2 regions of the Brevibacillus sp. HB1.4B genome follow, and region 2 is predicted to be linked to the other one. Evidence: a T-box and tRNA genes for the amino acid it is inferred to sense, from the RefSeq annotation. Region 2 holds a T-box; the other holds one or more tRNA genes.
The links. A T-box is a leader RNA that pairs with one kind of tRNA and senses whether it is charged. The one in region 2 lies ahead of tyrS (tyrosine--tRNA ligase), so its partner is inferred to be a tRNA-Tyr.

Region 1: it has a tRNA-Tyr gene. The T-box ahead of tyrS (tyrosine--tRNA ligase) is inferred to sense a tRNA for this amino acid. The anticodon was not compared.

The regions. Positions count from the first base shown of each region.
Region 1 is NZ_JABSUT010000009.1:137,467-149,449, reverse strand. Features, by position in the region: gene HP398_RS21380 (cytochrome c biogenesis CcdA family protein) at 1-373, shown strand, start outside; gene HP398_RS21375 (TlpA family protein disulfide reductase) at 397-930, shown strand; gene HP398_RS21370 (hypothetical protein) at 1,103-1,300, shown strand; gene HP398_RS21365 (YycC family protein) at 1,805-1,975, shown strand; gene HP398_RS21360 (thioredoxin family protein) at 2,003-2,569, shown strand; gene HP398_RS21355 (hypothetical protein) at 2,636-2,953, shown strand; tRNA gene HP398_RS21350 (tRNA-Tyr) at 3,046-3,130, shown strand; tRNA gene HP398_RS21345 (tRNA-Leu) at 3,175-3,256, shown strand; gene edeQ (edeine self-resistance N-acetyltransferase EdeQ) at 3,416-3,853, opposite strand; gene edeP (edeine non-ribosomal peptide synthetase EdeP) at 4,154-8,659, shown strand; gene HP398_RS21330 (lysine 2,3-aminomutase) at 8,738-9,985, shown strand; gene edeN (edeine non-ribosomal peptide synthetase EdeN) at 10,010-11,983, shown strand, end outside.
Region 2 is NZ_JABSUT010000001.1:630,910-642,892, reverse strand. Features, by position in the region: gene HP398_RS03150 (MFS transporter) at 1-206, opposite strand, end outside; gene HP398_RS03145 (MarR family winged helix-turn-helix transcriptional regulator) at 210-626, opposite strand; gene HP398_RS30785 (hypothetical protein) at 701-1,267, shown strand; gene HP398_RS30780 (hypothetical protein) at 1,176-2,141, shown strand; gene HP398_RS30775 (hypothetical protein) at 2,175-2,330, shown strand; gene HP398_RS03135 (MerR family transcriptional regulator) at 2,483-3,286, shown strand; gene HP398_RS03130 (MFS transporter) at 3,318-4,538, shown strand; gene tyrS (tyrosine--tRNA ligase) at 4,588-5,856, opposite strand; T-box leader at 5,915-6,144, opposite strand; gene HP398_RS03120 (ATP-binding cassette domain-containing protein) at 6,220-7,719, opposite strand; gene HP398_RS03115 (DUF6138 family protein) at 8,033-9,697, opposite strand; gene HP398_RS03110 (suppressor of fused domain protein) at 9,736-10,797, opposite strand; gene HP398_RS03105 (RNA ligase family protein) at 10,946-11,584, opposite strand; gene HP398_RS03100 (AAA family ATPase) at 11,599-11,983, opposite strand, start outside.

The sequences.
Region 1 (11,983 bases), on a different contig from region 2:
GATGCGTTCTTTTAAAATCGATTTAAAATCGAGGCCATTGGGGTATACTGGGTCCATACTGGTGGGAATGACGTATGCAGCTGGATGGACACCTTGTGTGGGACCTATTCTTTCTGGCATTATCGTCATGGGTGTTTCCAATCCTGCAAGCGCCTTGGCCTACACATTGGCGTATACGCTCGGATTCGCCATTCCATTTTTTGTCATGACGTTCTTCATCAGTAAGGTGAACGCGATTGTGAAGTATTCCGACATGTTTATGAAAATCGGAGGAGCCATTATGATTTTGTTTGGTATTCTTCTGTATACAGATAAACTGACGGATATTACACGCGTTCTTATTCAAATGTACGGAGGCTTTACGGGATTCTAACTCAGTAGGGCAGAGGTGACAAAATGAAAAAGCTGTTGCTCGCGGTGCTCGTATTATTGGGGGTCGGACTTGCTGTTTGGGAAAAGCCTCAAGAAACGGCCGCAATCGTAGCAGAGGTTCAAAAACCGGAAGTTGGCTTTGCGGCTCCTCATTTTACACTGACAGGACTAGACCAGCAGACGTACAAGGTAGAAGGAAAAAGGGCAAAACCAGTAGTCTTGAACTTTTGGGCTTCCTGGTGTGGACCATGCAAGCTGGAGGCGCCAGATTTACAAAAAGTCTACGAAAAATATGGTGGACAGGTTGATCTCTATGGCGTGAACGTCACGAGCAATGACAGCCCGGAAACAGCTATGGCCTTTGTCACTACCTACAAGCTGACATTTCCGATACCAATGGACGTAGCTGGTACTGTGTCGAACCGTTACAAGGTGATGGCATTTCCAACTACTTACTTGATTGACACAGATGGAATTGTACGAAAGAAGATAATCGGAATGGTTGATGCTCCTACACTGGAGCTAGAACTGCGCCAGTTGCTAAGTCCAAAGCCATAGGGAAGGCTCATAAGTCGCTTGGAGAGAATTCTCCGGCGACTTTTTCTATTTGTAGACACGTATGACAAGGCCCATTTTGCAAGTGAATATCTTGATTTTGTATGTTTGCCTAAAGAGCGGGGTTGTTCTCCTTCATAGACTGGAGTGATCTAGGGCAAAGGGAGGAAAACGGATGGCCAAGGGCAAAAAGATCAAAAAGAAGAATTCGCGACAGCACCCCAATCAAGTACAGTTGAAAATCGTAACGTCCCATACATGTCAAGTATGCAAGCAGCAATGTGCACGAGGGTTGGCATATCTGGAACAGATGTCCCAGCCCGGCGCGATCGGCTTAGGTGTACCATGCATCCTCACTAAGCAAAAGCCATAGCTCGTCCTTTTCCATGTGCGGAATATTGGGTTTATGAGAGAGAGTCCCTTCGTGTGGCTCTTTTTTCATTTTTTATGAGGAGTTGAGAGGTGAGTAAATGGGTCAAAAGTGGTTCAGTAGAGCCAACATGTCACAAAGTACTTGATGACGATGTGTAACTGGTGGGGATGACAGCCATGTGACTGATAACCAAGAAAAGATTGGGCTTTCTCTGCCCCCAAAATTCGAGCCAGGAAAAGGCTGGTCTTATTCAAATACGTGATACTGGGGATGCTTATTTGGCAAATAGGCAAGAATGCAGACCAAATAAACGACTTTTTCATCTAGTGGGATTCGTAAACTCCTAATTTCATCTGCTGCCTAGCAAGCTAATGTCATTTTAATCAATGATGTTAGCTTGTTATTTAAAGGCTTCAGAGTACCAGACTTGTATGCTGGCAGGTTTAACGGCTGTGTATTATACTGAAGGGACTGATAAAAGCAAGGGAAAGGGGCAAAAATGACATGCGTCCATTACAAATATCACCAGAGACGGCTGTCAAGCTGTCGGAAGCTCTTCAGGTACCTTTGGAGCGTCTCATGCACATGCCACAGCATATCTTGTTGCAAAAAATGATGGAGCTGGCTAATCAAGAGAAGGAAGCAAACGAAGCAGCAAATAAAAACCAAGAATAGGCGAGCGATACAAAAGGAGGAGAAAAGATGGGGGCAAACGTAGCACATAAATTCCGTACGGGGCTCAAGCCACAGGCGTTTGTGGAAAGCATGACAAAGAATCAGGATACATACCAAAATTGGTCGGATGCATTTTCATGGACGGATGAACAAGACCGTGCGTTTTTTGCTTCGCTCCAGCATCGTGATGACCTCAGATGCTTGATTTTGGCTGCGGACTGGTGTGGCGACGTCGTTCGCAACTTGCCAGTCGTCTTGCATGCTTTGAAAGAAACAGACATGCCCGTGGAAATTATGGTGATGGAAGAACACCTCGATCTCATGGATGAGTTTCTCACGATGGGCGGTCGGGCGATCCCTGTTGTTATTTTTGCGGACACAGGCGGGCATGTTCTGGCAAAATGGGGACCGAGACCGAAGCATGTCCAAGCTGTCATGACGGCGTTTAAACAGCAAAACCCGGATCGAAACGCCCCAGATTATGAAGACAAGATCAAAGTGGCACGTGCCGAAATGCTCGAGCAATATGGAGAAGGTACTGGCTACCAGCAAGTGATTGTCAAAGAACTGAGAGAGCTACTTTCCTCGATCTAATCTATCACATCAATAACAGGGCGGAGTCACGGCTCCGTCCATTTTCATGCAGAAGGGCTGAATAACATGTATTACTACGGGAATGAAACCATTATGTCCTTGGAGCAGGTGCTTCGTTTAAAGGCATCGGAAGTTCGAATTCTGGAGTGGGTACGTACCTACGAGTTTTTAGAAAACAGCTATGGAATAGATGAAGCCGTTCCCTACTTCTTGGAGATAAAATGCGAAGAAGAGCAAGTGAAGATTCGTAAAAACCGCATACTTGACTTCCCGGAATACTCCTGTGAGGAAGAAGCAATATTTCAAGAAGTAGACGAGGCACTGCGCGTCTTCCACGAGTGGGCACAGGAGATTTTGGCGAAAAAAGAGAGTCAATCCAAATAAATATATTGACGTCAAACAAAGTTCATGGTAAATTAATAAATGTCGCTTCTGGTTGAAGAAAGTAAACGCAGAAGAAAGACAGCACATATTGTGGGGAGATAGTGAAGTGGCTAAACACGGCAGACTGTAAATCTGCTCCCTCCGGGTTCGGCGGTTCGAATCCGTCTCTCCCCACCATTGATTTTATATTGATGATGTGCTATTTTTTCATAGTTTCACATGCCGGTGTGGCGGAATGGCAGACGCGCGCGACTCAAAATCGTGAGGGAAACCGTGGGGGTTCAAGTCCCTTCACCGGCACCATATTAAAAACGAATGCACACTAACCATGATGTTTACAGACACATGGAAGGTGTGCTTTTTTCATATACGGAAAACAATTCAAACAGCGGCGAGTCTAAGACTTGATTTTTAGGTCTTAGGTCGCCGCTGTTTCATTTTCGGGGAACGAAAATAGCTGGCTTAAAAGTTCAATTCTGCAATCGTCTCGCCAAACAGAACCATGCCATTTTTTTGAAATCCGAGTGAAGCGTAAAGGTTTTCGGCTGCGACATTGGCTGGAGCATAACCAATGACAATTTTTTGACAATCGTCTTTTGCTTTCAGTATATCAATGACTTGCGAAATCGCAGCACGTCCGTAGCCTTGGCGTTGATAGTTGGCATCAACTAAGAGTCTGTAAATCCAGTAGTTTCCATCGTCAGGGTCAAGCCCATACATGACAAAGCCAACCATCGTGTCCTCATGGTATATGGCCAAAGGGACAAATGTAGTTTGAAACTTTGCTTCGGCTATGGAGTAGAGGTTCGGGGCAACAAACTCACTCTGTTCAGGAGTAGGTTCCAGTTCAATACACTCTTCCCAGTTTTCCAGGGTTACTTCACGAAGTGTCACAGACATCTAATCACATTCATCCTTCCAGGGGGTGTTTTTGCCAATATATTACATTTTATCCTACGTGAAAAGACAGCCAAAATCAATAGCGTGCACAAAATTTTTTCCATTCTATGCAGCGCTAGAAAATGGAAAAAAGAGATGGAATTCATCTAATTTTCAGAAATAACATTTAATGGAAAATTCATTTGACACTATAGAAGAGTCATCGATATAGTTGGGATGGAAGTATTTGTAATCAATTAGATTTTTTGCCATATCCGAATTGTGATTACATCTGCACAATTCCGAAAGGGGGGAAATGCATTGCATCAGGATAAGAAGCAATGGAATGGCGGATATCCTTTAAGTCATCCACAAAAGCGTATCTGGTATACGGAAAAATTACATCCACAGCTTCCTGTCCATACGTTAGGGGGGATGGTGCGGGTTCAAGGAAAAGTGAAACTGGATGTACTTGAAGCGGCCATTCACCTGTTCATTCAAAAGAACGATGCTTTGCGACTCAACTATCAGGAAGAAGAGACAGTCCTTCAGTTTGTTGGGGAGTATGAACCGCAGCCATTGCAGGTATTTGATTTCAGACAAGAACCGAATGCCCCTGATCGGTGCAGACAATTCCTGCAAGCTTTGTTTGCAAAACCATTTTCGATCGGACAGGAGCCTCTATTCTACTTTTGTCTGATTCAACTGAGTGACGAAGAAGCGGGATATTTTGTAAAGTTTCATCATTTGATTGCTGATGGTTGGTCCATCTCCATTATGACAGAACAAATTGCTCACTATTATGACACGTTGTTAGCAGGCGGTACCGTTCATGTAGGAGATGAACACGCGTATCAAGCTTTTGTCGACAGGGAGCATGCCTATTCTCAGTCTGAGAGATTTGAAAAGGACAAGAGATATTGGCGGGACAAGTTTCAGAGCTTGCCTGTGATCACGACATTAGCAAAGGCAACAGATACGACCGAGGGCAAGCGCAAAGTCTATGCATTCAACCGTGAAGATTCGACAAGAATACGCCAATTTGCAGACCAGATGAAATGCTCGCTAAATTCCTTGTTTGTGGCTCTCGTCAGTCTTTACCTTCAGCGTTGTACGAGGCAAGAAGAGATCGTGATTGGTACGCCGCTGTTAAATCGTTCAGGCAAAGTGGAGCGCAAAATATTCGGGATGTTCACCAGCACTATGCCATTTCGTCTGGCAGTTCCGATGGAAATGGATGCCTTCGATTATGTTAAACATGTCAACAGGGAATTGACTTCCTGTTTTTTTCATCAGAAATATCCGTACGATTTGCTGGCTCAAGAATTGGAATTGAAGAAACATGGCTATGACAGCCTGTTTCAGATTTGTGTAAATTATTACAGCACGCAGCTGCCCTTCACCATTGGTGGGTATCCCGTGACGAATGAGGAGTTTTACAACGGTCACCAGTTGTATTCGCTCCAAGTAATTATCAGGGAATGGGCTACAGATGAACGATTGACGCTGGAAATGGATTATAAGATCGCCGAGTACACGGAAAATGATGTTGATCGAATAGCGGATCATCTCGTAAGGCTGCTCAATCAAATGATCGCGAATCCAGAAGTACCACTGTCCAATCTGAACTTCCTTGCTGACGAAGAGTTGGCACTACAGCTCAAAACGTGGAACGATACAGCTGCTTCCTATTCCAGCGAGAAGACGGTTGTCCAGTTGTTTGAAGAGCAAGTTAAACGCTCGCCACAGGGAGTTGCATTGGAGTCAGAGGGGCGCATGCTGACATTCCAGGAACTGCATGATCAAGTAAATCGACTCTCTCAGTCGTTGCGTAACCGAGGAGTTGGCCCTGGCGTTATTGTTGCGCTTCTGGCAGATCATTCGCCAGAGATGATCATCGGGCTGTTGGCCGTGCTAAAAGCAGGCGGGGCTTACCTTCCGATTGACCCTCAACTCCCTTCTCAGCGCATCGAATATCTGCTATCTGATTCTGGAGCGGACCTGTTGCTTCGACACACCTCGCGAACAGAGGTTATTTCGTGGTCCAAAGTAATCCTGGAGCTCAGTGATTCGTCCTTGTATCTAAATGATGGGGCAATCCTGGAATCGGTTAATCAGCCAGAGGATTTGGCCTATGTTATTTATACCTCAGGCTCTACCGGAAATCCGAAGGGAGTCATGGTTTCTCATCGAGGGTTAGTCAACTATATTTCGTGGGCAAAAGACCGTTATCTCTCCTGTCCTGAAGAAGCGTTTGCTTTTTATTCCTCACTGGCATTTGATTTGACGGTTACGTCCATTTTTTGCCCGTTGGTAAAGGGAAATCGGATGGTTATCTATCCGAACTCTGATTCAGAGTTTGTGTTATCGCGCATCTTTAGCGATGGACGCTCCCATGTCGTAAAGCTAACACCTGCCCATCTGTTTTTGCTGCAAGAAATCGCTTTGCCTTCTACTACAGTAAAGAGAGTGATTGTGGGCGGCGAGGACTTGAAGGTGAGTCTGGCTGAGGCGATTCATGCGAAATGGAACGGACAAATCGAAATTCTCAATGAGTATGGCCCTACCGAGACAGTAGTCGGGTGCATGATCTATCAATACGATCCAGAGATCGATGTTGAGGGATCTGTACCGATTGGACATCCGATCAGTAACGTGCAGCTCTACATTTTGGATTCATATGGGAAACCAATCCCGATCGGATCGACAGGAGAGCTTTTCATCTCGGGAGATAGTGTGGCACGGGGGTATCTTAACCGCGAGGAATTGACGCAAGAGCGTTTCCTACCCGATCCGTTTTCGCCAGGAAAAGTGATGTACAAGACGGGCGATCTGGTCCGCTATCGGCCAAATGGAGTCATGGAGTATCTGGGACGGGCTGACTATCAGGTGAAGATTCATGGTTACCGCATTGAATTGGGTGAAATTGAACAGCAGCTACTTGGTCATTCTTCTGTGCGTGAGGCAGTGGTGATCGATCGCATGGATACGTGGGGGCGTAAGTACCTTTGTGCTTATTTGATCACGGAAGCATCTTTCCGGGAAAAAGAGCTCCGCGAAGAGCTAGCAAGTCGATTGCCCGCCTACATGATCCCGTCGCAAATCGTGCAGCTTGAACAGTTTCCGCTGACCTCAAATGGCAAGGTAGATCGAAAACAGCTTCCCGAACCTGTCATGGAGCGAAAAGGTGCGGAGGATGAAACCAGTCCTCGTGACGAGTTTGACAAGCTATTGGTAGAAGTGTATGAGGACGTGCTTGGTCGTTCACCATTTGGTCTACATGACCCGTTTTCCCAACTAGGGGGGGATTCGATCAAGGCGATTCAGGTTTCCTATCGATTGCATCAGCGAGGAATCAAGATTCCGGTGAGAGACATCTTGATTTATGACACGATTACAGAACTAAAAGCGAGAAGTGACTGGAGCTGGGGAGTGGAACAGATCTCACAAGAGCCGTGTACTGGCGAGTTGCCGTCATCTCCCATCGTTTCTTGGTTTCTGTCCCAACAGTTCCGCAATGCTGATCATTGGAACCAGTCGTTGCTCCTTGAAAGCAAAGAAAAAGTAACGCTGGAGGAGTTTGAAGCGAGTCTATCTGCACTGGTTAACCATCACGATTGTTTGCGACTCAATTACTCTGCAAAAGAGGGGAAGCTCTTTTACAATGAGAGCCACCTTACCAGCCGAGTGTCAGTGTCTTGCGTCGACCTTGCTTCCTTACCGCAGGAAGAACAGGAGAGTAAAATGCTTGAGGCGATGGGAGCTTGCGCTGTGAGCTTCAAGCTGGAAGAATCTTTGCTGTTTACCGGTTGTCTCTTTGAATTAGGTCCCGATCGACCTCAGCGATTGTTTCTGACGGCCCATCATCTGGTTGTGGACGGTGTCTCCTGGAGGATTCTCCTGGAAGATTTGATGAGTGCCTTGTCCAGTCTTAAACGGAATGAGCCGATCGTCTTGCCGGATAAAACACATTCGATGCAAGCTTGGATAAAGGAAGTCGCCGCCTTTTACCAGTCGGATCAGGCAATCAAAGAAAAAGCATTTTGGGACATGTTTTCCATCCCGGAAGACAAACTTCCTACGGATTACGATTTTGGCGAAGACTTGGTAGAATACAGCGCTACATCTACACGCACACTTTCAGCCGAGATAACGTCGCGACTGTTGACAACGGCCAACCGAATGTTCAACACAGGTCCCCAAGACCTATTGGTTGCAGCACTTACCCGGACATTGTGTGATGTGTTTGAAAGGGAGCGTCTCTTGCTGGTAATGGAGTCGCATGGGCGTGAGTCTGCTATTCATACGATGAACGTAACCAGAACAGTAGGATGGTTTACCAGCATGTATCCTGTTCTTTTCGAAACGAATCCATCCAATCGGACTGATCACCTAAAAGCAGTTAAGGAGAAATTGCGTCAGATTCCGATGGGAGGGCTTGGGTTTGGTTGGCTAAAGCCTCATCTGCTCACGGCAGAGGAAAAGTCCCATGTTCGATTCAATTATCTGGGAACCGTTGATAATCAACTGAGTGATGATCTGGTTCTCATGGGAGGAAACTTGGCTGTTGATGCCGGAGTGGGTAATCATTTGACAGCACTGCTTGACGTGGCTGCTCTCATTCGTCAAGGAGAACTCCAGGTTTCTGTTACGTACAGCTTGCGAAAGTATCGCGAGGAGACCATGGAGAAGTTACTCGAGTTGTTTTTCCATGAATTAGAGCAGCTCATAGATCATTGTTGCCGACAGGACGTCCCAGAATTTACTCCATCGGATTTCGAAGATGTGGAATTGACACAAAAAGAACTGGATTTGCTGTTTGGTTAACAAGCGAATCACATGGTTGACCAAGTGTTCGAGAAAGCAAAGATGACCAGTGTTTATGAATGAACGGGAGGGATTACATTGAGTGTTAAGGTATTAATGGGAAAAAAAGGATTTGAGGAGTTCGCAACAATTGTCGGCTTTACAGAAGCAGAGAAGGAAGAACGCGGTGCATTACTGGAGCAGTCTTATATGCCATTTAAGGTGACTCGCTATTATGCCGAGTTGATTGCGAGTCAATCAGAGCCTTATCGTACCCAGATGATCAATATCGTGCTTCCGCCACCGGGAGAGAAACCCTATAAAGGGCGCTTTGATCCGTATGGCAACAAGTCGTACCGTCAGGATGAAACAGCTTTCCTGCAACACAAGTACAAAAAGACATTGTTGCTTCACATCGACGACTTTTGTATTGCCAACTGCCAGTTCTGCTATAAAGTGAACGAAATCCGCCATGAAGATATTGGATATACCAATATTATGGAAAAAGCAGAAAGGGCAGTGCAGTATTTGGAAGCTCATCCGTACATCGATAATGTCCTCTTTACTGGCGGAGATCCAGCTTCCTTCCGTAAAAGCTCTGACTTAATCAAGCTGATTAGCACTCTTTTAAGTGTAAAGAGTATTCGACTCGTTCGTTTTGCAACCAAGGCTTTGGCCTATGATCCGGCTCGTTTTCTTGATGGAGAGCTGCTTGCGTTTTTTGACCAAGTTAGACAGACACCCGGCAAGCAGGTAAGTGTGATTTCCCAGTTCAACCATCCCGGGGAAATTAGCGACGTTTCGATCCAAGCAACACAAGCGCTGCTATCTGTCGGTGTACAGATTCGCGGACAGCCTGCCATTATTCGCGGAGTAAACGATTCTGTCGAAACCTTGATCGACTTGCAACGGAAGTTTCTCGATAATCGAATCATTTCGTATTATTTGACAGTGTTTATGCCAGTCAGGGGAGTCGAGCAGTATGCCATTCCACTGGACGAGGCGTTCCGGAATGTGGCCGAGTCCAAACGCAATCTGGGTGGCTTGGAGAAAAAAGGGGTACTCCTTACTTCGCACGACTTTGGAAAATTAGAGATTTGTGGTTTTTATCCGACAGCTGAGCGTCCTGAAAAAATTGTTTTGAAATGGCATCAAGCGGTCGGACCAGACTATCTTCCAGAGCGGTTGAAGGAATTAATCCCAACCCGTTCAGAAGACCTGATGATTTTGGACTACAAGCAGGGAGAGATGTATTGTCTCGACCATGTGTTCAAACACAATGGTTTGCCGTACGTGGATGCAGATGGGGAGATCGTGGAAAACCTGCCGAGTGAAGCTGTTCGGTAAGGGAGTCAGGAGAGAAAAATTGTGATGAACAAGATCGACAAAAACAATATAGCTGACATTTTGCCGTTAAGTCCAACGCAGGAGGGCATGCTGTTTTACTACCGACTCCAAAAGGATTCCAATTTGTATTTCGAACAGCATCGGCTAACCCTTCGTGGCAAGTTTCAGCTGGATTTGTTTACGCAGGCTGTTACGATGGCGTTTGAGGCCAATGAAATGCTTCGTACGGTTTTTCGCTGGGAGGGGCTTCAAGCCCCTGTCCAGCTGATTCTCAAGCAAAAGACATTGGAGATTCCTTATTTCGATTGGTGCGAGTTACCATCTGGAGCGCGGGAAAGAAAACTGTCTGTCTTGTTGTCACAGGACAAGCAAACACCCTTCACGCTTGAGTTGGGCAATACCATTCGCATTCAAGTAGTAAGGATGGAGTTGTATCGTTATGAAGTCATATGGTCATTTCATCACATACTCATGGACGGATGGAGTTCCGGCATTCTCCTAAGAGAGATATTTACAGCATATGGACAATTGTGCTCGGGGCTGTCCCCTGCGATCAAACAGAAGGCGAAATACAAGGAGTATCTGCGTTTCCTCAAAGAAGCATCGAAAGAACAATCGTTATCGTATTGGAAAGATTCCTTACAAGGAATTAGCTCTCCTACACCGCTTCCCTATATGCGGGATCGTAACGAAGAGCCGCGGTATTCTTCTTATCATCTTCGGCTCAGTCAAACGCTATCGAAGACATTGGAGGAAACATCCAAGCGTTACCGTGTGACAATCAGCACACTGTTGCAAGCCGCATGGGGTATTTTGCTGCAAAAATACAGCGATACGCGGGATGCTCTTTTTGAAGTGGCGTACGCCGGACGTCCTGCCCATCTCATTGGAGTAGAGGATATCGTCGGCCTCTTCATCAAGACGTATCCGCTCCGGGTCAAACGGACAGAAACGACAACAGTCAAAGATCTACTGGGTGTCATGATGGAAGAACAGCACCAGATGGCCCCGCATTTGTACGTGCCAGCAGTTGAGTTGAAAAACTGCTCAGAGATGGACGCACAAACCCCTTTGGCGCACAGTTTGTTCGTTTTCCAAAACTATCCGATCGACAAGACGCTGGCCGGATTGGAACTTGACTTCGAGCTGGAGAATATCACTTCACATGAAACAACCGATTATCCAATGGTGCTGGAAGTATCACCAGGTGATGAATGGACAGTCCATGTCAACTACCAGGCATGGAAGTTTCAAGCGAAGGAAATCGAACGCCTGGCGCTTCATTATCTGAGCCTTCTCGAGCAGATTGCGGCTGATCCGGATCAAGAGATTCGTGATCTTACTTTGCTCAGTGATCATGAGCGGCACGAGATGATCGAGGAACAGATGAAGGTCGTGCCAGTTCCGAGTAACTACTGCGTGCACGAGTTGATTGATCAAGCGGCAGAAAAAACACCGGATGCAGTTGCGCTTGTACAAGGAAAGCAGACTGTGACCTACAAGGAGTTACAAGAGCAAGCCAATCGCCTGTCTTGGGCTCTGCAAAAGGAGGTGACAGATGCAGGTCGACCGATAGTTATCATGTGTGATCGTTCCCCTGAAATGATTACTGCACTGCTAGCTATCCTCAAAACTGGGTGTTACTATGTCCCGCTTGATCCAGACTTGCCGAAAGCGCGAATCGAACAGATCGTAAACCAGATTCAGCCTAGTCTGATTGTGACAGAGGGTAGCTATCTGGAACTCGTCGCTGACTTGCAAACAAGGGTGTTTCGTCTGGATGAACCAACATGCTGGGCGCAGGAGTTAATTCAAACACCACAGCGAAAAACGGTACCTTCGAGTACTGCGTATGCCATCTTTACTTCTGGTTCGACAGGTACACCAAAAGGTGTGCGTGTAAAGCATGATCAATTAATCAACGCTCTTTGGTGGCACATTGAGTTTGTCGGGTTCGGAGAGCAGACGAGAACGTTGCAGATCGCCACGTTGACTTTT
Region 2 (11,983 bases):
ATAGCTCTACCGGTGAGTAATCGGCCAATCAAAGCACCAATGATAAAGATACTGGAAACCAGTCCTGCTGAACTAGTTGAAGCGTGAAATTCTGTTTTGGCATAAGAAGCAATCGTAACCATTAGTAAGAAAAACATAAGTGTCAAAAGAAAATTGATGAAAGAAACAATAACGAACTCTTTCGTCCAAAGCCTATCCTTTTTCACTGATTACCCTCTTCTCTTTAGGTTCATGATTATTTTTTCGAGTACTGTGGCTGCTGCGTCTCTTTCTTCTGGTGAGATGCCCTCCAATATTTCTTCCAAGAACGGATCAGTCGCTTCCATAATCGTCTTATGTAGCGCTTCACCTTTCTCTGACAGATACATAATTTTTTGCCGTTTGTCTGATCCAGATGAAATCGAAATGATTTCACGAGCGGCTAATTTTTGCGCAATGGGTGTTATGGCCGGCTTCTCTACTTGCCAATAATCGGCGACGTCACTAAAAGTAGCAGAACCGTTATTTTTCAAATAACGAATTAACGCCCATTGCGTGACGGATATACCGAATGGAAGTAACTCCTCTTGCAATTGGTTATTGTACATACGATGTGTGAATGCGACTTTTGAAAAGAACGGGTACATGTTAGCTCCTTTGTATTAGTTAATTAATTTAATTAATTATATATCTATTCTTGCTGTTTGAGAAGGTCTAAATCATGATGGCTTACCTTGTGGATTTTTCGGTGCACATTCGTCTAACGTATATCATCATACAAAAGGAGAAAATCATGCGGGCAAAAAGGTTTTTCGCCATTCCCTTCTTATTATTGCTATTCTTGGTACTTTCTTTTCCAATACCTACGCTTGCGAAGAAGTCCTTTCAAAATCCGTATTATGTGTTTAGCTGGGATGAGGCAGGCAATGTCCGCATTACTGATCTGGCGAAAAATGAAATCCTCTCTTCCATTCAGTACCAAGCCGAATATGGCACGATTTACAATGCAATGACTCCTTCCCTTCCGAAAGGAGCCAATCAAATAACGTTGGATCAAAGTCCAGCATTTCAACCAGGAGCAATCATAGAAATTCGCTCCGAATCGTTTGGCGGCATTTTGTACCATGCTCCCAACGTATCGTCACTTGAATTGAATGCAACGCAAAAACAGCTCATCGTCAATCTGGATCACATGAATGATCACAGATATGTACAGATATGTACAGCAAGGCTCAACGAATCAAGTCGGAAAAATCCGCCATGCTTCCGAATATCGTGCAAACGATGAACGGACCAATTCATTTTCGCTGGTAGTTGGGTATCAACCGAAGCTCATGCTGCGATTTATGAGTCAGCCTTCTGGTTTTTTGGCTACGCACGTATGGACAGAGCATGCTGACAAGCAGACGCTGCAAACAAATCGGGCTGTTTATTTCGGCTCCGAGAAGATTACATCGTCGGCACAAGCGACAGGCGGTTTTGTCAAACATCGAATACCAGTTACGAAAAGCGTTTTTTACTCGAATCCGTATTTTCAAGCAAAATCGCCTGTCAATGTCGCCATTGCGCAATGCCCTGAATTTTTGCAGTTTCTGGATGATCTGAATCGGAACGATAATGACATGGGTCTACATACCCTCTATCCTTACGAAATCAGGCACTATCAAAAGACTACGGAAGATGCGTTGCAAGTAATGAAAGATCACTTCCAAAGCAGTACATGGATTGACCATGGGTATTTGAAGTCCAGCTTTGCGTTTAACGCGCTAGACAACCAAACTGCGAATTACTTGGCGCATCAATGGAAAAAATACGACACATCGTATTTTTGGCACTACAGCTCAGAAGATATCGCCAATCCCAATCATGGTCTTGATCTGTACCAACCCCAAAGAGGTGACGCCCTGCGCACCCCTCTCTATTGGTCGCATCCGACAGTCACCGACCCGTTTTATTCATGGTCGGCTGCCATCATTCCGGAAGATACACTGTATCTGTATCGGGAACAAAATCTCCAGCAGCTCATTCAAAATCGTGGGGTTTTTATCAATCATACTTACTTGGCAAGAATTCCTTCCAAAAAGCACGGCGGGAAATTTATCATTCGGGATATCAAAAGTAACTGGATCATACATCCCGATTTTGACCGCTTATTGAAATGAATGGACACCCTGCGCGATCAAGGCAAATTGCATTTGACAACTGTACGTGAAATCAAAGTCTATGTGAACGGGATGAAGCCGTCGCAGAAGAAAGCGGATGGCGATCTGATTTTTTGGTTCGATCTGGAGCCGAATGCAGTCGCTGTTATTGCTGCGAACAAAGTGGATAGTATTGCACTTCAGAAATAAAATAAAAATCGGTCACATCCGGTGGTATCGAAACCCACCGGTTTTTTATTGCCCATTCCCCTTCCCTTGCCGCTTGACTCTCCCCTTAACTGGAAAGTTATACTCGGTACAGAAAAAACGTAAGTATGGAGGTTACCCCATGTTTTAAATCAGTGAATTTGCGAAGATTAGTCAAGTCTCCGTCAAAACACTTCGTTTACTATGATCAAGTTCATTTGCTTAAGCCAGCTCATACCGACAAATTTTCAGGCTATCGGTATTATTCGGCTGACCAAATGCTTCAGCTTAATCGGATTTTGGCTTATAAAGAATTGGGGTTTTCCTTGGATCAAATTCGCCAGATGATGAGCGAGCAAATCCCACTCGAACAAATCAGGGGGATGTTTCGAATCAAGCAAAGCGAGATTCAATCCATTCTGGATAAGGAGCAAGCAAGACTGAATCTGATCAACGATCGTCTGTATGCCATCGAAAATGAAGAGAAAAGCTTGTCTTCGCATGACGTTATTCTAAAAAAAGTAGAACCTCAACTTGTCCTATCCTATCGTCAAAGAACGCCGTTCAATAAAATTCCGGAGCTATTTCAAAAGCTGGACGATTATATGGGGCGTTCAGGTCAATCTTCTCTCTCCAGAATGGTTCTTTGGCATGGCTGTGAGGAGTGCGATGACAACATGGATGTGGAAGTGGCGCGTTTGCTTACTCACGATTTGCAGACCGAACCACCTTTTACCGTTAAGCGATTGCCGGAAATTCCGTTGATGGCTACACTCATCCATCATTGCCGGACGACATGCCGTTGCACTGCGAGTGTCGAATTGGCGATATGGATTGAACGAAATGGATACCGGATCAAAGAGAATGAGCCGCGTCGTGAAATTTGTGTTCGTCGTGAAAATCCCAAAGACCCGGACTCTTATGTCGCCGAGCTCCAGATGGCCGTAGAAAAAGCTTAACAATCGAACATGTGGAGAGGAGATTCAGCTTTTGAACAGACAGCAAAAGTTCCTAACTTTTACCTTATTTATATTGACCTTCGTTCTGGGTACGAGTGAATTTGTCCTCATCTCGCTGCTTAGTGATGTGGCATCCGAGTTGGGCATTTCGATTTCAACAGTAGGATCGCTCGTGTCAGCCTTTGCCATTTCATTTGCCATCGGTACACCGATCTTAACTGCGATATTCAGCCGATTTGCCAAGTATCCACTCATGCTTACGTTGATCGGCATCTTTATTACAGGGAATATTCTAACTGCCCTATCCGAGACGTATGTATTGCTTCTTGTTTCCAGAATCTTGACTGCCGTTGTGACCGGGGTTTTGATTGCACTTGCCATGGCGGTTGCCAGTGAAACGATGCCTGCTGAGAAAAGGGGGACCGCTATTTCGATCATTTTTTCGGGCTTCACGATCGCCAGCGTTATTGGGGTGCCACTTGGTACTTTTATTGGGCAATGGGGAGGTTGGCAAATGGCCTTTTGGTTTGCGGCGCTACTAGGCGTCATTTCTCTCCTTGCCAGTGCAGTGACCATCCCAAAAGGATTGAAGGGATCGAGCAGTTCCTTGCAAAAACAAATCGGGTTACTGACCCATACACGTATCATCATCGCTTTTTTTATCCCGGCATTAAGTATCGCAGCAACCTATACGGTATATACGTATTTAACTCCTTTGCTGCAAGAAGTGCTCTTCGTACCGAACCAATCGATTAGTCTCGTATTTTTACTGTACGGGGTAATTTCGATCTTTAGCACGTTGATTGGTGGAAAACTGGCAGCTCACAACGGGATTGGAAAGCTTCGGTATGTGTATCTGATGCAAGCCGCTATTCTCGCATCTCTTTATGTTTCGTCCCATACCCTTCTAGGTGGATTCATCAGCTTATCGTTTATGGCCTTGGTCGTTTATATCATGAATTCCACGATGCAATTGTATTTTATTGATTTGGCCGATAAACATTTCCCGGCTGCCAGAGATTTGGCTTCCTCATTAACTCCTGTATCAGTCAATGTTGGGATCGCCCTCGGATCAGCTTTGGGTGGATTTATTACGACAAACCGGGAACTCATTGATGTTTCCTGGGTTGGTGCGATTGTCGCGATCGCAGCATCGTTGCTGACTTTTATCAGCTATAGTTTAGATCGCAAAGCGGTGTCCTTCCACAATCATACGTTGGAGGACTGTCAAACACGAAAATCATGCAATTAAAAGAAGAAGCTTCCCTTCAGGTTTCCAGGGAAGCTTCTTATTCCTTCATCTATTGAGACAATTTTACCAAGCTGTAGTTTTTCTTGCCTTTGCGGATAATGATGAAGCGACCGCCGATAGCGAGACTTGGCGTTACTTCCAGTTCCAGATCGGAAACCCGCTCGCCATTCATCGAAATAGCGCCTTTTGTAATATCCTCACGTGCTTGACGCTTGGATGGCTCAATGCCGATCTCAACAAGCCAGTCAACGATGTTCTTCGTTTCGAGCGTAGATTCGTACGTCGGCATTTCTTTGAAACCTTGCTCGATCTCATCTGCCGATAGCGATTTAATATCACCAGTAAACAAAGCTGCTGTAATACGCTTCGCCTGCTCCAGCAATTCCTCACCGTGTACAAATCTCGTCATTTCCTCCGCCAGCGCTTTTTGCGCCTCGCGTTTGTGTGGCTCGGTCTGTACTTTTTCAGCCAACTCGTCAATTTCCTCTTTAGAAAGGAACGTGAAGTATTTCAAGTATTTCACAACATCGCGGTCATCGGTATTTGCCCAGAATTGGTAGAATTCGAATGGTGTTGTTTTGTTTGGATCAAGCCAGATGGCTCCCCCTGCTGTCTTCCCGAATTTCGTACCATCTGCCTTCAGCATCAGAGGAATGGTGAGACCGAATGCTTTTGCTTCTGATCCTTCTTTTTTGCGAATCAGATCAAGACCGCTAGTAATGTTGCCCCATTGGTCGGAACCGCCGATTTGCAACTGAACATCTTCATGATTGTACAGATGCAGGTAATCCAGCGATTGCAGAATTTGATAGGAAAACTCCGTAAACGAAATGCCGCTTTCCAGTCTGCTCGATACAACATCCTTGGCAAGCATCGTATTGATGCTGAAGTTTTTTCCGTAATCCCGCAAAAATTCAATGACATTGATCTTATGCGTCCAGTCGTAGTTGTTCACCAAACGGATTTGGTTGTCGCCTTCTGTAATGAACAGCTTTTTCATCTGTGCGGTGAGTTTGTCGACGTTTTCCTGAATTTGTTCCAGTGTTTGCAAAGAGCGCTCGGATTGACGGCCGCTCGGATCGCCAATCGTACCTGTTGCACCACCGATCAAAATAACTGGACGATGACCAGCCAGCTGGAAGCGTTTCAGTACCATGAAAGGAATCAAGTGACCGATATGCATACTGTCACCTGTTGGATCTACACCACAATATAACGAGACTGCTTTTTCATTCGTTAATTCTCGCAGTCCTTCTGCATCTGTTTGCTGATTGATGGCATCGCGCCATTCGAGTTCGTCGATAATATTCACTGCCATACACTCCTTCAATCTCCTATGGTAAAAAAACAAAAAATCGCCCCTTGTCTATTGTAGACATAGGGACGATTGAATAACCGTGTTACCACCCATCTTGCACCAATGGACCCATGCGTTAACGCAGGCCATTCATGCCACTCGTAGCGAGTTATCGTTCGCGATTCCGCTCGGCATTACCCGAGATACTCCAGAGTGTAATTCGCTCGCTTATTGTGTACCGGGTTCCATCAACCCCCGGCTTTCTAGAACAGGGAATAAGCTGCTACTGGGCTCTTTCAACGTATGTTTCATATGAAATTAAAGTCAGTATATTGAATTCAAATAGCAATGTCAACCATGTAGCAATGATTCCGCCATTATCCTTTATTTTATTTTCATGAGACCTTCGGCAGTTAGCTCATAAACAGTTGTTGCGACTTCATGTAAATACCGTCGATCATGCGAAATACTGATAATCACACCGTCAAAAGCCATTAAGGAGCGACACAGAACAGGAGTCGTCAAAGGACTAAAGTTTCTGGTCGGTTCATCCAGTATCAATATTTCACACTGATCCAAAATCATTTTTACCAGAAGCAATTTCGCTTTCTGTCCCCCAGATAAGTTTTTAATGGGTTGATGCATCTCCTCTTTTGTAAAATTCATACTGCCTAAATGCGTATACGCTTTGGTAATCGCATCTTTATTCCCGGTTCTTTCCAAGAATTCAATCGGTGTTTTCGTTGAATCCAGTCGGTCTTCATAGTTTTGGGGCATGTAACCGATCTTTAATGACGAGTGCTGGACTAGCTCATCCATGATCTTTTTCAACAACGTCGTTTTTCCGATTCCATTTTCCCCAATAATCGCGACTTTTTCTGGTCCCTTGATCGATAAATGAATCTGTTTCGATAGCTGTTTGTTCGCTATTTGCAGTACTTCCAATGAAAACTCGAGGATTTGTTTACTACCAGGCACATGTACCGCAGAATCAAATCGGAATTCGCTTGCTTCTTCTACACTTGGTGCCTCTAGAAACGTTTCCGATGCTTTCTCCATACGCTCTCTTTGATTTTTCAGAGACTTGATCTTCTTTTGCAGTCGCGGGTCCGAGCGGGATACGTTCCGATGTTGATGTTCTGCCTTATTCCAAACGTCATGCCATTTCTCCATTTGCTTTCGATGATCAGAAGCTTGCTTTCTGGCTATCTGCTCTTGTTTGTTCAGGTGGCTCTCACGATTCGCGAGGTAATTCTCATATGGTTCTCTTGAAAACGTATATTTGGGTACTTGTTTGCGCTTCGTCAGTTCCATATGAAGGATACCGTTTGCTGTATTCGCAATAAATGTTTCGTCATGCGATACGTATATGACAGGAATAGCCGTCTGTTGGATAAATTCTTCTAGCCATTCCATTGTTTGAATATCCAAATCATTCGTGGGTTCGTCCAGTAATAGAACATCAGGCTTCTGTGCCAACAGACTTAAAAAGCGGTATTTGAAACGCTCACCACCGGACAGAACACCCATCCTTTTATCTGAATCCAATGCATGAATGCCGAGATCATCCATCGCTCTTACCAGTTCTTTGGTCCATTGATTTTCGGCAAAGAAGTCGGCAATGGTCATTTGTTTTTCTTCGTCCGATAGCTCCTGTGAAAGAAAACCCATGGAACATTCGTTTCTCAACACTTTCCCTTCAAATGTGCAATACTCGGCAATCATTTGTTCCGCGTAAATCAATTTTAATAAGCTGCTTTTTCCATTTCCCTCTTCCCCGATGATGGCAATCTTGTCGCCGTTTTGCAGGGTCAGATGCAAATTTTGAATGAGAGGCCTGCCGTCTTTTTTGGTGGTAATCGTGATATTGTGCAGTTCAACCATTTGGATTCCCCATTTCGTTTTTCCATTTCTCGTCCTTTACTCTTTGTTCATCTGTATCACCCCCTTTTTTGACAACAAAAAAAGATGCTTCTGTCCAATAAACAGAAGCATCTTGCTCTCGTTCTAGAAAACGCTATATGGAAAATAAACCATACAGGAATTCAAGATATAAATTTGCGGGTGAAATTGGCTTCTTGTTTATTTATTATAGGATTGGCTTTTCCAATAAATAAACAATTGCGCAAATGATTCACCCTCCGTTCCATGTAGTTGAATTCAATATAGCATGGCCTTCTAAATATTGTCAATGAAGCTATTCGACCAAGGCTAGCAGTTGTACAAGCTTGTCTTTGATCGGGGAAGATTCCTTCTTTACCGCCTGTGCGAGCTTCTTATTCCCGCCGAAAAGGCGATAAATAACGGTTTCCCGCAGGTAATCTTCCATCGCTGCAAGCTCCCCTATGAGTGCGTCCACCAGTTCTGCACGATCGATGGTGATATTTTTCAAAGGCTTCGCCGAGTCGCTACTGCCAAGCACCAGAGAGACGAGTACTGGCATATTCTCTACGGTTACACCATGCGCCTCGATAAACGCAATAGCAAAATCGTCCTGAGCAGACTGATGCTCCGTGTCGACCAGCTCCATATAGCGACGAAAGAGTGGAAAATAATCGTTGCTAGACAAGCCGAGAGCCAATACCGCATAGGTGCCAGGCATGACGGATTTCTCACTAGGCTCTACATCCCCGTACCACGCAAACTCTTCCATCGCAAGCTCAGCATATTCTGCGATTTTCGGGTATAAGACAGGATAACGGGACGCATTCGCAAAAAACTGGTGGAGACCTGACTTCGCCAGCTTTTTTACTGGTAGGTAGTGCTTTTCGCTGCTCTTCAGCTTGAGCTTGTACCCTTTGGGAAAACCTTCACGCAAAAGACCGTTGATAAAATCTAGTGCTTCTCCGTAGGCGGCTTCTTCCTCAGATACGATACGGATGTCGATCGCTTGCAAAACGTCATTGGCGCTTGCTTGAATCAGAGTGCCTTTATACTCGTTTTCAAAGCGACCGCTGCCCCGTTTTACATAGTCCGTAGCCTGCTTGGAACCGAGCTGAACAGCGAGGTCCAGAAACTTCTTGCGGGTGTCTGGTTCCTTGTTACCAATTGCGAGAGCGATGTACAGGAAAAAGTCCAGCTCCTCCATTTCTGGTTCTTGACGCTCCTGCTCAGGTTTCAAAGCCCAATCCAGTCCATAATGCCCGGTACGATCGAAAAATTTGACTAAAAAACGCTCATCCGCCCAGCCTTTTAAAGCCAAAGTAAAGTAGTATGTCCATGAATCACTGCGCTCTTTATTGGAGCGCAGCTTTTCGCTAAGACGCTGGATGAGCGGTTCGATAACTTCCTGCTTTTGTTCCATCAAATCGGGATTGACGAGACAATGAGCAAAGAAAAAATCATCTTTTTCATTCGGACGTACGGGAAGCTCCTGCTTAATTTTTGTCTCAATAAATTGATCCAATGCTTGTTTTAGACTCTCGCGTTTTTGTTCGTTTACGAAATGGTGAGTATGGCATTGCATCGATTGTTCCCACTCGAATTCGAAGACGAGCTCGAAGCGGTAATTAAAAAAGTGAGAAGCATAGTCGGTGGAATGAAAAAGGGATTCCATGCGTTCACACAGTGCGGGCAAAAATTCTTGCATGAGAATTTCCTCTGTAAGCTCCTCCATGTAAGGACCCGCGTCGTATTTGTACGAGTCGTCACTCCAACTGTAAGGTTCATGGACATCCACGTGGATTTTGCCATTGGCCCAATTGAGTTTTCCTTTTCTCCATGCCACTCTCAGGTAGTCTTTGATCCCGACCTGCAGTCGACTCCAGTCTTTGATCTCGTTGATCCGCTGGTTCTCTTTTTTGTAAATTTCTTGGATGGAAGTCCATACTTCGTTTAGAAATGCTTCTGCTGCCTGATTCATTGACTGACTCTCCTCCTCGCCAAAACAGCGCTACGGTCTTAACCGATGACCTTGACGACATTGCCCTCGCTATCGGTAATATTGGTTTTCACAATGTTTATGGCAATTCCTTTCAGGGAAGGCATCTCAAAGCTGCTTTCCTTTGGAAGCAACTGCTTGGTAAGCGCAATCGTTGTCGCATCATCGAGGACAAATCGAATGACGTCCTCTTCTGGAATACATTCAGGCTTTTCTCCTGCCTCAAATACAACCCGGACATCAGGTCCCAGCAGGCTCAGGCTTTCCCCTTTTCGCATACGTCCGCGGAGAATCTTTCCGATGACTTCCGCTTGCTTCGCTCCCAGCTTTAAGGTCGAAGGTGTTTTTTTCAAAAAGCCTTTTTTACCTGACTCCCATCCTAGCTGGCTGACATACAAAAAAGCAGTGTTGGAGCCTTCTTGTTCCATTCCTTTTTGAACAGCATCCGAAACTGTAGAGTTGCGAAGGAGAGAATCTCGCTCGAGATCGGTTATGTAGGAAGGCATGTACGGCAAGCCAGATTGGAGTACGCCACGTGTATTCCAAGCCATCATCGCATCGAGTTCATCACCTGTGATTCCGACCATTTGCAAGAATTGCACCCGACCATGCGGCGTATCGATTTCGGGAAGCTGTGGGTCCATGACAAAAGCGAGCGCAGTCAGTTGGGTATCGGCACCCAGGCATATCGGACCGTTTGCATCCAAATGATCACCAGCTTGAAAAACATTGCCGGTGTTGAATACGTAACGCGCCATGTTTTGAAGCAGGTTCAGCGCCCAAGCAGGCGGCTCTTCCTCGTCGTCCTTTCGTGCCAATCGAAACGTCAATTCAAAGCCAAAGCCGCTTTCCTCTTCATTCTCGGATTCCTTTTCATATAACTCAGTAAAACCATACGTGACAAAATGCCAATGCGGGTAAGGCTCGTCCGCTTTGTAGGCACTTATTCCATCCAATGGATCCTGACCACCCAGCGCATACGAGATGAGCGTCCCGTAATGCTTAGGCTCCTGCTCTCCATAAATCTTTCTCATCTCCTGATCAATGGCATCCCAGCCCGCTGACATCATTTCTTCATTCACTTCTTCGTTCATTTCTTCGTTCATCTCTCTCGCCTCCTATGGAATGACTGTCTTAACAATAGCCAAAATGGAATTTGGATACTCTATTAGACGGTCAATACCACTTAGCAAATTACATTGTTCTCATTCCCTTCTATATCAAAAGTCTTTAACTGGTTTGTGTTATCCCATTCGGAACAACTGGCTTCGATAACCAGTGCTGGTCGGTTTGCACATGATTTTTACGCACAAACTTGGCGGCAGATTGTTTAAAATCTTCGTATGGAAACCTCTCCGTTACTCGTACCACGTAGCCCTCTTGTTCCCCGCCGTAGACAGATTGTTTGGTGTAGCAACTTTTTATGGTCTCTTCCTTCCAAATCCCTCTATATAAGACAGGCGCTGTTTCTAAGCCAAGTAGTTCGGCCCATTCTACCGTTTCGTCCCAAGACAAGCATTCATTGTTTTCATTCCAGATAGAGAAAACGTAGAAATAGCTCGTTAGGTGTTCGTAATAGATGGAGTGCAGCGCAAATACATTTTCTCCGCAAATTCTCCAGCCTTCCGGGATATGAAACGAAATCGTCCCGTGCAGCATCTTTACCCAATGTCTAGATGCGTGGTCTTTGCTATCCATTGACCTTGCGTGGATATGATTTCGGTAAAGAGTGGTATTTTCGCCATCCAACTTCTCTGTCACGACTACTTCTTTTCCCTCGAAATGATGAACCGTTCGCAAAATTTTATCATCGTCGGTTCTACTTCTTGACCAGGGTAAATGAAAGGTTCTCGGGTATTTTTTCAACATCGTTATTCACCTCCTTATTTCGCATAAGCATCACCTTCCTTAAAGAAGTACAGCTTCCATAGGTACTCATCGCCCAACAAATGATAAATCTCGGAAATATCTTGCTGCGTTCCGTAGTTAATCTTCATGTGCATTTGAATCAGGTTGACGACTTCGAAGATAAAATCATCTTCGAATCCTAATTCTTTTAAAAAATGGCAAGCAATTTGCGCAGAAACATGCTCATGTCCGTAGTAGGAGTAATGGCCTTTCATCGGCTTGTAGGTTTTGCAAAATGGTTTTCCTGTATCGTGAAACAAGGCGACCACTTGCATGAGAAATTTATCTTCTTCCGTGTAAAAGGCGTTTACATAATCGAAAACATGATAGGTATGCTTGCACAAAGGGTACTGATGATAA